One region of the Ensifer sp. VA4 genome, then DNA from elsewhere that is predicted to be linked to it. Evidence: riboswitches for the same ligand, from Rfam matches in the RefSeq annotation. Region 1 holds a riboswitch; each other region holds the start of a gene.
What was found. Region 1 has a riboswitch for thiamine pyrophosphate ahead of thiD (bifunctional hydroxymethylpyrimidine kinase/phosphomethylpyrimidine kinase). Riboswitches for the same ligand answer to the same signal wherever they lie in the genome.
Positions count from the first base shown of each region.

Region 2: it holds a riboswitch for thiamine pyrophosphate, as region 1 does, so the genes downstream of both, thiC (phosphomethylpyrimidine synthase ThiC) here and thiD (bifunctional hydroxymethylpyrimidine kinase/phosphomethylpyrimidine kinase) in region 1, are expected to answer to the same signal.
Region 3: it holds a riboswitch for thiamine pyrophosphate, as region 1 does, so the genes downstream of both, thiB (thiamine ABC transporter substrate binding subunit) here and thiD (bifunctional hydroxymethylpyrimidine kinase/phosphomethylpyrimidine kinase) in region 1, are expected to answer to the same signal.
Region 4: it holds a riboswitch for thiamine pyrophosphate, as region 1 does, so the genes downstream of both, thiO (glycine oxidase ThiO) here and thiD (bifunctional hydroxymethylpyrimidine kinase/phosphomethylpyrimidine kinase) in region 1, are expected to answer to the same signal.

Region 1 is NZ_JBVQPO010000009.1:169,092-172,284, forward strand. Features, by position in the region: gene AC0C6X_RS17315 (glycosyltransferase family 4 protein) at 1-746, shown strand, start outside; gene thiD (bifunctional hydroxymethylpyrimidine kinase/phosphomethylpyrimidine kinase) at 904-1,713, opposite strand; TPP riboswitch at 1,957-2,059, opposite strand.
Region 2 is NZ_JBVQPO010000011.1:124,520-127,712, forward strand. Features, by position in the region: gene AC0C6X_RS20150 (sigma-54-dependent transcriptional regulator) at 1-950, shown strand, start outside; TPP riboswitch at 1,047-1,175, shown strand; gene thiC (phosphomethylpyrimidine synthase ThiC) at 1,266-3,086, shown strand.
Region 3 is NZ_JBVQPO010000004.1:197,918-201,110, forward strand. Features, by position in the region: gene thiP (thiamine/thiamine pyrophosphate ABC transporter permease ThiP) at 1-654, opposite strand, end outside; gene thiB (thiamine ABC transporter substrate binding subunit) at 662-1,672, opposite strand; TPP riboswitch at 1,821-1,938, opposite strand; gene AC0C6X_RS08075 (GNAT family N-acetyltransferase) at 2,085-2,570, shown strand; gene AC0C6X_RS08080 (thiamine diphosphokinase) at 2,655-3,193, shown strand, end outside.
Region 4 is NZ_JBVQPO010000011.1:264,332-267,524, forward strand. Features, by position in the region: gene bioB (biotin synthase BioB) at 1-613, opposite strand, end outside; TPP riboswitch at 1,073-1,193, shown strand; gene thiO (glycine oxidase ThiO) at 1,350-2,321, shown strand; gene thiS (sulfur carrier protein ThiS) at 2,318-2,515, shown strand; gene AC0C6X_RS20810 (thiazole synthase) at 2,519-3,193, shown strand, end outside.

The DNA.
Region 1 (3,193 bases):
TGCTGAACCTTGCCGACGCCTTCATCGCCCCGAGCGCCTTTCTCGCCAATCGCTATGTCGAGTGGGGCATCGCCGCCGAGAAGATCTTCGTGATCGAAAACGGCATCGTCATGGGGGAAAAGACCCCCGCACGCGAACTGCCAACGCCGACGGCACGACGCAACCGCTTTGCCTATTTCGGGCAGATGACCCCGTTCAAAGGCGTGCATGTGTTGATCGACGCCGTGTCACGCGTGCCCGAGGAGATCTGGGGTGACGATTCCACGCTGATGATCTTCGGCGGCAACCTCGAACGCCAGCCGACCGGGTATCAGGAGCGCGTCGCGAAGCTGATCGAGGACGCCGGCCGGCGCGTCCGCTTCTATGGTGCCTACCAGAACCAGGATATGCCGCGGCTGATGCGTTCGGTTGACTGGGTGGTGATGCCCTCGGTGTGGTGGGAGAATTCTCCGGTCGTCATTCAGGAAGCCCTGCACCATGGTCGACCGATCCTGTGTTCGGATATCGGCGGCATGGCCGAGAAAGTTCGCGACCGCCTGGACGGCTATCATTTCCGGGCCGGCAGCGCACAAGACCTTGCCGATCGGATGCTTGATGTGCTGAGCACACCGCGATCCTGGGACAATCTTCGGGCAACCCTCAGGCGCCCGATGAGCCATGTCGACTGCGGCCGCGAACATGTCGCGCTCTACCGGAAACTGCTCAAGGCGGAGCAGCCGGCTCACGTCAGCGCTGCGGTAGCCTGAACCGAAACGCGCGCGCCGTCCCCGTCGCGCGTCCGCATCTCGCAAGCGACGAACTTCTCGCCTCGAAGGTCATTCCATCGCTTATCCGCAATGGAATGACTTGGTTTTCTTAGCTGAACTTGAACGGTGAAACCGGCACACGGCTTCGGGAATGGGATTAATCGCCGCTTCGGCCCCACCACTGATGGAAGTGATGGACCGGTCCCCGCCCCTGCCCGATCGTCAAGTCCGCTCCGGCAACAAGCGCCTCGTGCAGATAGGTCTTGGCGGCTACAACCGCGTCTTCAAGCGTCTGCCGGCGGGCAAGACCAGCCGCGATTGCGGCTGACAGTGTGCAGCCGGTGCCATGATCATTCCTTGTCTCGACCCGCGAGCGCGACAGGCGCAAGAGGGTGTCGCCACAAAAGAGGATATCCACCGCTTCATCGCCCTTCGCATGCCCGCCTTTCATCAGCACGGCGCGCGCACCAAGCTTCAGGAGCAACTCCGCCTGGCGCGCCAGCTCCGTCTCGTTCTGCGCAATCGCGCGTCCTGTCAACAACGCCGCTTCAGGCAGGTTCGGCGTCACGATAAGCCCAAGTGGCAGCAACTCCTCCTTGAGCGTCGCGATCGCATCCGGACGTAACAATACGTCACCTGAAGTGGCGACCATCACGGGATCGATGACGGCCATCTGTCCGTGCCTCTTCAAACCGGAAACGATCGCGGTAATGGTCTCCTGGCGGGACACCATGCCGAGCTTCACCGCGCCAACGGCGAGGTCCGAAAACACCGCATCGATCTGAGCTGTGACGACGGCCGGAGAGATATCCTCGACGGCCGTGACCCCACGGGTGTTCTGCGCCGTGACAGCAGTAATCACGCTGGCGCCATAGACGCCGAGCGCCGAAAACGTCTTCAGATCCGCCTGGATACCGGCACCACCACCGGAATCCGATCCTGCAATAGTGACAGCGATAGCAGTCATGTCCAGCTTCCGTGGCAGGTAGAGGTGGTGCGCTCAATGTGGACGGCTGCTCGCACCCGGGTGCTAAGGCGCGCGCCCATTCCAGCTGCCAGCGAGGAACCCGAATGATCGAGGGTAGCTACTGGCCGGCTCGGCTCCCGGAATTCTCCGTCGCAACATCCTAAACTACGTGCAGGCATCAGCGATCTTTCCAAAACCAAATGATGGAGATCCGGATGAAAGGCGCAGGCGCGGCTGATGTGCCGATGGAGGCCCCGCCGTTCCTACGCCGGTATGATCCGGTTCAGGTTCAAGGGTCTGGCTCACCGCCATCTCAGCACCGTCAGATGCGCCCCTCGGCATTATTGGATGCTAGGGGAGCGTGGGAGGTAATGTCAATTATTGGCGATCAACATTATGTCATCGTGTTCCCAACCAATGCCCACAGCTGGGACAAATATGGTCGGCGGCGCTGCCGCGAAGCCGCTCGACGTTCAGCGAGAGTTTCTCTCACGTCGTTGTCTCTAATCTAGGCCCTTGGCTTGGAAAGGCGGGGCACCGGCGCCGCCCTCATCTTCTGGTTTGAACTCTATACCAGTTCAAAAGTGGATCGGACGAACTCTATGGTCGATCTCGAAGCCGCTCGGCGCTCTCCAGTCTGGCGATCGGGTGATACGCGGGCATTTTAGCCAGATCCCGTGTGCCGCAACCCAGGCAGCACGCATTGTATCGGCGTTATTTCGTAACACCGATTTTGCTGATCTGGATACGATCCTGTGGGGGTCTTGAGGTCTCTGCCGCGCGACGGAGGAACAGATATGCGTGTGTCGCGAGTTTTAACGGCTGAAGATCTCTGGGGCCTAGCGGATGAGTGCCCCCAATTTCCCGGCCTCGGCCGCCACATGCCGCGTCTTTGGCGTGATTCCGAGCAACATCGCCTCACTGGCCAGATTAAGCCGCGACCCGACCCCGTCACTGGGAATTGAAGACCGGATTCTTGCGAAATGACCTGAGCGATTGACCCGCTCCCGTGTTTACCGATGCCGGTGCCGGTGCCGTTCCCGGTCACCGGCACTCACTTTCATCATTGGCAATAATCGAGCTGTCGCACAGTATCGACAATGTCTTCAGGCGTCGCGTTTCTTTGGCCCGGCACAGCTTCGGCAGCGCAGTTCGGTGTGGGGCCCGATCCAATGAATCACGAAGACGAGCCCAGGGGTTCGACCATCACGATCGGCGGCCACTTCATTGATGAGCGTCCGACGATATGTTTCATTGCGTCGGTTATCGGCGCCATCCAGACGGCGCGAGATTCCCGGTAAGCGGCAAGCAGCGACACGGACATGGGAGGCGGCTTTTGCGTAACTGTCCAATGTTTAGCAACTTCGCCTCGACTTCGCCTCCGCGAGCTAACGACTTGTTCCCATAGCTTCAGATTGATAGTTCAATAATTCTAATATATTTGGGGCAAAGATAGTGGGGCAAAAATGAAACTAATCAT
Region 2 (3,193 bases), on a different contig from region 1:
ACAGCCTGCCGCTGATCGGCCAGACACCGGTCATGGAGCGGCTGCGGCAGACGATCCGGCACATCGCCGACACGGATGTCGACGTGCTCGTCGCCGGCGAAACCGGCAGCGGCAAGGAAGTGGTTGCCACCCTGCTCCACAATTGGAGCCGGCGCCGCAACGGCAACTTCGTCGCGCTGAACTGCGGCGCCCTGCCGGAAACGGTGATCGAAAGCGAACTCTTCGGCCACGAACAGGGTGCCTTCACTGGCGCCTTGAAGAAGCGCGTCGGTCGCATCGAACACGCCAGCGGCGGCACGCTGTTCCTCGACGAGATCGAGGCGATGCCGCCGGCGACCCAGGTCAAGATGCTGCGTGTTCTTGAAGCTCGCGAGATTACGCCGCTCGGCACCAATCAGGTCCGTCCCGTCGATATCCGCGTCATCGCCGCCGCAAAAATTGATCTCGGCGACCCGGCGCAGCGCGGTGACTTTCGCGAAGATCTCTACTTTCGATTGAACGTCGTGACGTTGTCGATCCCGCCGCTGCGCGAACGCCGTGACGACATCCCGCTGCTCTTCTCGCACTTCCTGACCCGGGCAGTCGAGCGCTTCAAGCGTGACATGCCCGTCATCTCACCGACCGTGCAGCAGCACCTGATGACGCACAACTGGCCTGGCAATGTGCGCGAGCTTTCGCATTTTGCCGAACGCGTCGCGCTCGGCGTCGAAGGCCCGTTGGGGCAGCCCGTTGCCTCGGCCGAACAGTCCGGTTTCGCGCTGCCGGAGCGGCTCGAACGCTACGAGGCGGAGATCCTGAAGGAGGCGCTCCGAGCCCAGCGCGGCGACGTCAAGGCGACCATCGAAGCGCTCGGCATTCCGCGCAAGACCTTTTACGACAAGCTCCAGCGCCACGGCATCAACCGCGCCGACTATGCGGAGCGTGGAGGATCGGTGAAGGCCGACCGCTGAGTTCCACGGTAGACTCGATATACCCGCAGTACGCGCAATCGGATCGATAAGCGGATTAACGCTTGACGACCCGTGCCGTTCGATGGCTATCTCTTGGGCATTCACCAGGGGGGTCCCGCAAGGGGCTGAGATTCTGCTGGATGGCCGGCTCGCCGGCTGTGGCGCAGTGACCCGTTGAACCTGATCCAGTTCATACTGGCGTAGGGACGGTGCAGATATCGAAGCCAGGATTCCGTGCGTTCAGCACCTGGCGGCGCGTCTTTCATCCTTCCGGCATCAGAACTGGGTCTCCAATCGCAAACTTGGAGCCTCGTCATGAATATTGCCACAAAGCCCGCAGCCCTCTCGGTCACCCAAGGTCCGCTTCCGGCATCCCGAAAAGTTCACAAGGCCGGCATCCTGCATCCGGATCTCCGCGTGCCGATGCGTGAGATCGCGCTGCACCCGACCTCGGGCGAACCGCCGGTCACGGTCTATGATTCCTCCGGCGCCTATACCGCCGACGATGCCGAAATCCGCATCGAGGAGGGGTTGCCGCGGCTCCGCCGCAACTGGATCGTCGCCCGCGGCGATGTGGAAACCTACGAGGGGCGCACCGTCCGGCCAGAGGACAACGGCTTTGCCAGCGGCGACCGGCTGACGCCGACCTTCCCGTTCCAGCATGCGCCGCTGAAGGCAGTGGCCGGCAAGGCGGTAACCCAGCTTGCCTATGCCCGCGCCGGCATCATCACGCCCGAAATGGAATTCGTGGCGATCCGAGAAAACCTCGGCCGCGATGCGGCGCGCGCGAAAGCGCGCGATGGCGAGAGCTTCGGCGCCCATATCCCCGACCATGTCACACCGGAATTCGTGCGCCAGGAAATCGCCAGCGGCCGGGCGATCCTGCCCGCCAACATCAACCATCCGGAATCCGAGCCGATGATCATCGGCCGGAACTTCCTGGTGAAGATCAACGCCAATATCGGCAACTCCGCCGTCACCTCGTCGATGGCCGAAGAGGTCGAAAAGATGGTCTGGGCGACCCGCTGGGGCGCCGACACGGTCATGGACCTTTCGACCGGCCGCAACATCCACAACATCCGCGAATGGATCATCCGCAATTCGCCGGTTCCGATCGGTACCGTGCCGCTCTATCAGGCGCTGGAAAAGGTCAACGGCATCGCCGAGGACCTGACCTGGGAGGTCTACCGCGACACGCTGATCGAGCAGGCCGAACAGGGCGTCGACTATTTCACCATCCATGCCGGCGTGCGGCTGCATTACATTCCGCTCACCGTCGACCGGGTGACCGGCATCGTCTCGCGCGGCGGCTCGATCATGGCCAAGTGGTGTCTGCATCATCACAAGGAGAGCTTCCTCTACGAGCATTTCGAGGAGATCTGCGACATCTGCCGCGCCTATGACGTCTCCTTCTCGCTCGGTGATGGCTTGCGCCCCGGCTCGATCGCCGACGCCAACGACGCGGCGCAATTCGCCGAACTGGAGACGCTCGGCGAACTCACGAGGATCGCCTGGGCCAAGGATTGTCAGGTGATGATCGAAGGCCCCGGTCACGTGCCGATGCACAAGATCAAGGAAAACATGGACAAGCAGCTCGCCGTCTGCGGCGAGGCGCCGTTCTACACGCTCGGACCGCTGACGACGGATATCGCTCCCGGCTACGACCACATCACCTCCGGCATCGGCGCCGCGATGATCGGCTGGTTCGGCACCGCCATGCTGTGCTACGTCACGCCGAAGGAGCATCTGGGCCTGCCGGACCGCAACGACGTCAAGGTGGGCGTCATCACCTACAAGATCGCCGCCCACGCCGCCGACCTCGCCAAGGGCCATCCCGCCGCGCAGGTGCGCGACGACGCGCTGTCACGCGCCCGCTTCGAGTTCCGCTGGGAAGACCAGTTCAACCTGTCGCTCGACCCGGAGACAGCCCGCAACTTCCACGACGAGACGCTGCCGAAGGAAGCGCACAAGGTGGCGCATTTCTGCTCCATGTGCGGCCCGAAGTTCTGCTCGATGCGGATCTCGCACGACATTCGGGCGGAAGCACAGAAGGAAGGGCTGGAGGCGATGGCCGCCAAGTATCGCGAAGGCGGCGACCTCTATATGCCGGTCGGCGAAGTCGAAGCTGGGAGTTAACGCGCAACACGTCGGGAGGGACGCCTCGCAGTCCCTTCCGACAGCAAGGCGGATGCTGGCCGTGGGCGACTAGCTTGCCCCTGTATCGGTTGAACGATATGTAAGCC
Region 3 (3,193 bases), on a different contig from region 1:
CCCGCCGCCAAGCGTCAGCACGAGCGTGAAGCTGGTGGCGCAGAGCATGAAGACGAGGCCGGCCGCACCCGGCAGCAGGCCGCGAACAACAGGCCATTCGATGAAGCGGAAAAGCGCGTGGGACGCCATGCCGAGATTGGCGGCGCTGCGCCAGTATTCGGCGGGAATGCGCTCGAGACCGGCCAGGAACAGGCGCGCCGCAAGCGGCATGTTGAAGAAGACATGGGCGAGCAGGATGCCGAACAGGCCGTAGATGCTGACCGGCCGCTCAAGACCAAGCCAGCGCAGGCCCGCATTGAGGAACCCTTGGCGTCCCCAGATTTCGATGAGTCCAAGCGCGCCGACGAGAACGGGCAGACCGAGCGGCAGCGCCATCAGCCGCAAGAGCCAGATGCGGCCGAAAAACTGCGGCCGCCGCGCCAGCGCCCGCGCCACCGGTATCGCGAAGAGCACCGATAGCAGCGTGGAAAGGCTTGCCTGCAGCAGCGTGAAGCGGGTGACGCGCCAGATATAGGCGTCGAACAGGGGGCCCTCGCCCGCGCCGCCGGTCTCAGCGAGCAAGGCGGCGATCGCCAGGCCGACGAAGAGCAGGAAGGCGCCGAGGCAAAATGCCCCGGCGGCAACCGTCATGCGGTTTTCGCGAAGCGCGAACAATCCGGCCTCAGTTCTTGCTCATCGCGGCAAGCCACTCGTCGATCCAGGCCTTGCGGTTCTTCGCGACCTCTTCCGACGGCAGCAGCAAGGTCTTTTCCGGAGTGACCAGCTTGTTGAAAGCATCCGGCAGCGGCGCGCTGGTGGCGCCAACCGGCATCATCCAGTTGGTCGTCGGGATGATCGACTGGAACTCCGGCCCGGTCATGAAGCTCAAGAACTGCTTAGCCAGTTCCGGCTCCTTGGCATTCTTGGTCATGCCGGCGACTTCGATCTGGATGTAGTGGCCTTCGGAGAAAGCGGCCGCCTGGTAGCGGTCGGTGTTCTCAGCAACCATGTGGTAGGCGGGCGAGGTGGTATAGGAGAGCACCATCGGCGCTTCGCCCTTGGTGAAGAGGCCATAGGCTTCCGACCAGCCGGGGGTGACCGTCAGGACGCGATCCTTGAGCTTTGCCCAGGCGGCACCCGCCTCATCACCATAGACGGCCTTGACCCAGAGCAGCAGACCGAGGCCGGGCGTCGAGGTGCGCGGGTCCTCGATGACGATCTTCTGCGACGCGTCGCCTTCCACCAGTTCCTTGAGGCTCTTCGGCGGCGTCTTCAGCGTTTCGGTGTCATAGACGACGGCGAAGTGGCCGTAGTCATAGGGCAGGAAGGTATCGTCGGAGAAGTCGCCCGGGACCTTGAGGTCCTTGGCGTCGACCCCGTGCGGCGCGAAGAAGCCGGTTGCCTTGGCTTCCGCCACGAGGTTGGTGTCGAGACCGAGCACGATGTCGGCCTTCGAAGCTTCGCCTTCGAGCTTCAGGCGGGTAAGCAATTCGACGCCATCGGCAACGCCGACATAGTTGACCTTGCACTCGCACGTCTTTTCGAAGGCTTCCGCCACCTTGGCGCCGGGGCCCCATTCGGTGATGAAGCTCTCATAGGTATAGACCGTCAGCGTCTTGTCGGCAGCCGTTGCATAACCAGCGAAAACAAGGCTTGCCGCGGCAGCCAGAGCTAGAGCGCGGAAGCGCTCCAGCTTCTTACTTTTGCGCAATTCCGGACGCAAAACCGCGTCGCACTTTTGCTGGAATTGCTTTAGCCGGCTAATCATTTTGAGCTGTGATGAATTGGACATGCGAAGCACCTCTCCCAATGTTCGTTGTTGCACGGGAAAAGGGCGTATCGGTGCGATCGCGTCTAATCCCTCCGCCGGTATGAGCCGGATCAGGTTCCGCGGGTTGGCGTTTCACGCCTCTCAGCCTTCGGCCGTCATGCGGTCGGAAGGCACCCCGTTAGAGCGCCAAGAGATTTACCGCCACGTTGGTTCCATGGCAAGCGTGTTTGGTGCAAGCCGAGACTGGTGCGGCTCCGGGCATGGCGTCCGCGCTTGCGTAAGCCGGCAGCCGCGCTAAGACAAAAGCTGCAGAGAGCTGCGAGGAGGAAATGCCATGCCAGATATGCTCGTTCGACTATATGCCTTGCCGGCGCAGCCCCAGTCGAAGCTTGGCCCGGGCATCCGCATTCGCCGCGCCATGGCGCCCGAGCGCCGCCTGATCGTCTCCTGGATCGAGAGGACTTTCGGCGCCGGCTGGGCGGGCGAGGCGGAAGCGGCCTTTTCCTCGACCCCGACGCGCATTCATATCGCGGTGCATGACGAGAAGATCGTCGGTTTCGCCTGCTACGACGTGACCGCGCTCGGTTTCTTCGGCCCGACCGGCGTCGACGAAGGCATGCGCGGGCAGGGCATCGGCGAGGCGCTGCTGATCGAAAGCCTGACGGCGATGCGCGAGGCTGGCTACGGTTATGCGGTCATCGGCGGGGTCGGCCCGGCGAGGTTCTATGAGCGTGTGGCCGGCGCTATCGAGATTCCGGATTCGACGCCCGGCGTCTATGCCGGCATGCTGTCTCCCGATCCGGTGCCGGAAGGCCATTGACGGCTCTCGCAAAATCTTGAGATCCGACCGTCTTGCAGCTTTCTTCGTTTTCCTTCCGCGGTCCTTTGCGCTATGGGCTTTGCCATGGCTCGATCGACCTTCACCATTCTGCTTGGCGGTGCGCTCACAAGCACCGACCGGCTGACACGCCAGCTCGGCGGAAGCCGCTTCGTCGCGGCTGACGGCGGCATGCGGCACGCCCGTCTGCTCGGCATCGTCCCGGATGTCTGGGTCGGTGATTTCGATTCGACTGAAGACACCCTGCTTTCCGAATTCGCCTCCGTTCCGCGCGAGGCCTATCCGGCGGCAAAGGCGGCCACGGATGGCGAGATCGCCGTCGAGGCTGCCCTGTCGCGTGGTGCCGACAGCTTGATCTTTGCCGGTGCGCTTGGCGGCACCCGCAGCGACCATGCCTTCCTGCACCTGTTGCAGGCGGTCGCCCTTGCCGAGCGCGGGCTTTCGGTGCTGATGACCTCCGGCGAGGAAGAGGCCTATCCGCTGCTTGCCGGTACGCTCGAGCTCGACCTGCCGAAGGGTTGCCTCTTTTCGGTCCTGGGGTTGACCGAGCTCGCCGGTCTTTCGATCGTCAATGCGCGTTACCCGCTCGACGATTTCACCCTGCC
Region 4 (3,193 bases), on a different contig from region 1:
CGCCCATGCCGAGGATGCCGCCGGCACAAACCTTGATGCCGGCGTCGCGGACATTGGCGAGCGTCTCCAGGCGATCGGCGAAGGTGCGGGTGGTGATGATCTCGCTGTAGAACCGCTCCGACGTATCGACATTGTGGTTGTAGTAGTCGAGCCCGGCGTCCGCGAGACGCTCGGACTGGGCGGGTGTCAGCATTCCGAGCGTCATGCAGGTCTCCATGCCGAGTGCCCTGACGCCGCTGATCATGGCGACAATCGCCTCCATGTCGCGCTCCTTCGGACTGCGCCAGGCGGCGCCCATGCAATAGCGCGTCGCGCCACCGTCTTTTGCCTTCCGCGCTTCAGCGAGAACGCGCTCGACCTCCATCAATTTCGACGCCTTGAGCCCGGTCGGGTAATGTGCCGACTGGCTGCAATAACCGCAATCTTCGGCACAGCCCCCGGTCTTGATCGAGAGCAGTCGGCTCATCTGGACGGCGTTGGGATCGAAATGGGAGCGATGGATGGAATGGGCGCGAAACAGCAGGTCGTTGAACGGCAGTTGATAGATTTCTTGCGCTTCGGCGAGATCCCACCGGTTTTCGGTGGTTTCGACGGTGTTCGAAGTCGGCTCGATCGATATGTTTGCATCCAGCACTGCTGCTCACTCCCTCTGGCTTCGCGAAGCAATATAGATAGATTCTGATATTATCTATAATTTCTTCTCATTCTTGAGCAAGCAACCACCCCTCGGAAAAACCGACGGAAATATTCAACCAGTGGGCGCAGAATGCAACTCGATTAGGGCCAGCAGAAATAGCGGAGGATGCCGGAACGCACTGCAAATGCTTAACGATGGCGGCACCCGACGAAATGCAGCGATCAGCGAGTGATATCCGATTTGAATGATCGCTTTTGCGGCTTGCAGCGTTTCCGAACCGGGCGATTGCTCGCCCGGCAAGCCGCAAGTGACAACTCGCTGCGCACGCGTCATCTCTCGGCGGCAATTTTATAGATTATTTTTTCAGCCGGGATTCTACCCATCGTGTAGAAGACGGCAGGCCTTGACAAGGACCGACACTGCCGGTCAGTTTAACGCATTCACCAGGGGTGTCCCGGCAAGGGGCTGAGATTCTGCTAGGCGGTTTGCGCAGCGCAGTGACCCGTTGAACCTGATCCAGTTCATACTGGCGTAGGGACGGTGCAGACATCGCTGCCGCAATCGTCGCGTTCGCGCGTACAGACTTCGGCAAGGCGTCCTTCCCTCCCTTCCGGTCGAACTGGGTCTCCAATAATGGAGCCTCGGCAATGCGTATCTTCACCGCGACTTTTCCCATCACACGTCCCGCTGGCCGCGGCTGGGCGCATTGACCATGCGCGCCCTCATCAAAGGCGCCGGCGTCGTCGGACTGGCCTTCGCCCATGAATTGACCGCCCGAGGCGTCGAAGTGACGGTTGCGGAGCGGCAGCCAGACTTCGGCGGGGCCGCATCCTGGTTTGCCGGCGGTATGCTTGCGCCCTGGTGCGAGCGCGAGAGCGCCGAGGAACCGGTGCTGACACGCGGCATAGCCGCCATCGATTGGTGGGATCGGGCGCTTCCCGGAGAGGTATCGCGCAACGGCACCCTCGTCGTCGCCCCGCCACGCGACGCCGGCGAACTCAAACGCTTCGCTTCACGCACCTCCGGCTTCGAGTGGCTCGATGCCGAGGCGGTCACAGCGCTGGAGCCGGCGCTTGCCGGGCGCTTCCGGGAGGCGTTGTTTTTTCCGGGCGAGGCGCATCTCGACCCGCGCCGAGCGCTTTCCTTGCTAAGGCAAAAGCTTGTCGAAAGCGGTGTCGCCCTCATCGGCGAGACGGATAGCGATGGCGGCTACGATCTGATCGCCGATTGCCGTGGCGCCGCAAGAATCAGCAGCACCGCCGGACTGCGTGGGGTACGTGGCGAGATGCTCTACCTGCAAAGCGATGAAGTGGAATTGTCGCGGCCAGTCCGTCTCATCCACCCGCGCATCCCACTCTACATCGTGCCGCGCGGCAACGGCCTCTTCATGTGCGGGGCGACCATGATCGAATCCGATGATGGCGGTCCGATCACTGTCCGCTCCCTGATGGAGTTGCTGAATGCCGCCTATGCGCTGCACCCTGCCTTCGGCGAGGCGCGCCTTCTCGAAACCGGCACCGGCGTCCGACCGGCCTTTGCAGACAACCTGCCGCGCATCAATCGCGCCGGAAACACCATCGCGCTAAACGGGCTTTACCGTCATGGCTTCCTGCTTTCGCCGGCCTTGGCCGAGGAAGCGGCGGACCTTGCGCTTGCCTGGAACCTGAAGGGAGACGCCGCATGAAATTGATTGTCAACGGCGAGGAGCATGACCTCGCAGTCACGACCCTTGCCGAGCTTCTGGCGACACTCGACTTCGAAGGGGATTGGCTTGCTACCGCCGTCAATGGCGAGCTGGTGCACCGGGCCGACCGTTCGGCCCATTCCCTCAACGATCGCGACCGGATCGAAATTCTCTCGCCGATGAAAGGAGGCTGAGGCATGCTGACGCTTTACGGACAGGAACTGCGTTCCCGCCTGCTTCTGGGCACCGCCCGCTACCCCTCGCCTGCCTCCCTCGAAGACGCGGTTCGTTCGTCGGCAACGGAGGTCGTCACGGTCTCGCTTCGTCGCGAAACCGCCGGCGGAAAACAAGGCGGCGGCTTCTTCGAACTGATCCGCGCGCTCGGCGTGCGCGTGCTGCCGAACACCGCCGGTTGCCACTCGGTGTCGGAGGCGGTGCTGACCGCGAAGATGGCGCGCGAGGTCTTCGACACGAACTGGATCAAGCTCGAAGTCATCGGCCATCAGGATACGCTGCAGCCCGATGTCTTCGGGTTGGTCGAGGCGGCACGCATCCTCTCAGCCGAAGGTTTCGAGGTCTTCCCCTATACGACCGACGACCTGGTGGTCGGCGAGCACCTCGTCGAAGCCGGATGCAGGGTGCTGATGCCCTGGTGCGCGCCGATCGGCAGCGCCAAGGGGCCACAGAACATCTCCGCCTTGAGAGCCATGCGTGCCCATTTTCCGGATATGCCGCTGATCGTCGATGCCGGCATTGGCCGCCCGTCGCACGCAACGGCGGTGATGGAGCTTGGCTTCGATGCGGTGCTGCTCAATACCGCCGTCGCCGGAGCGGCGAAGCCGGCCCTCATGGCGTCGGCCTTCGCCCGGGCG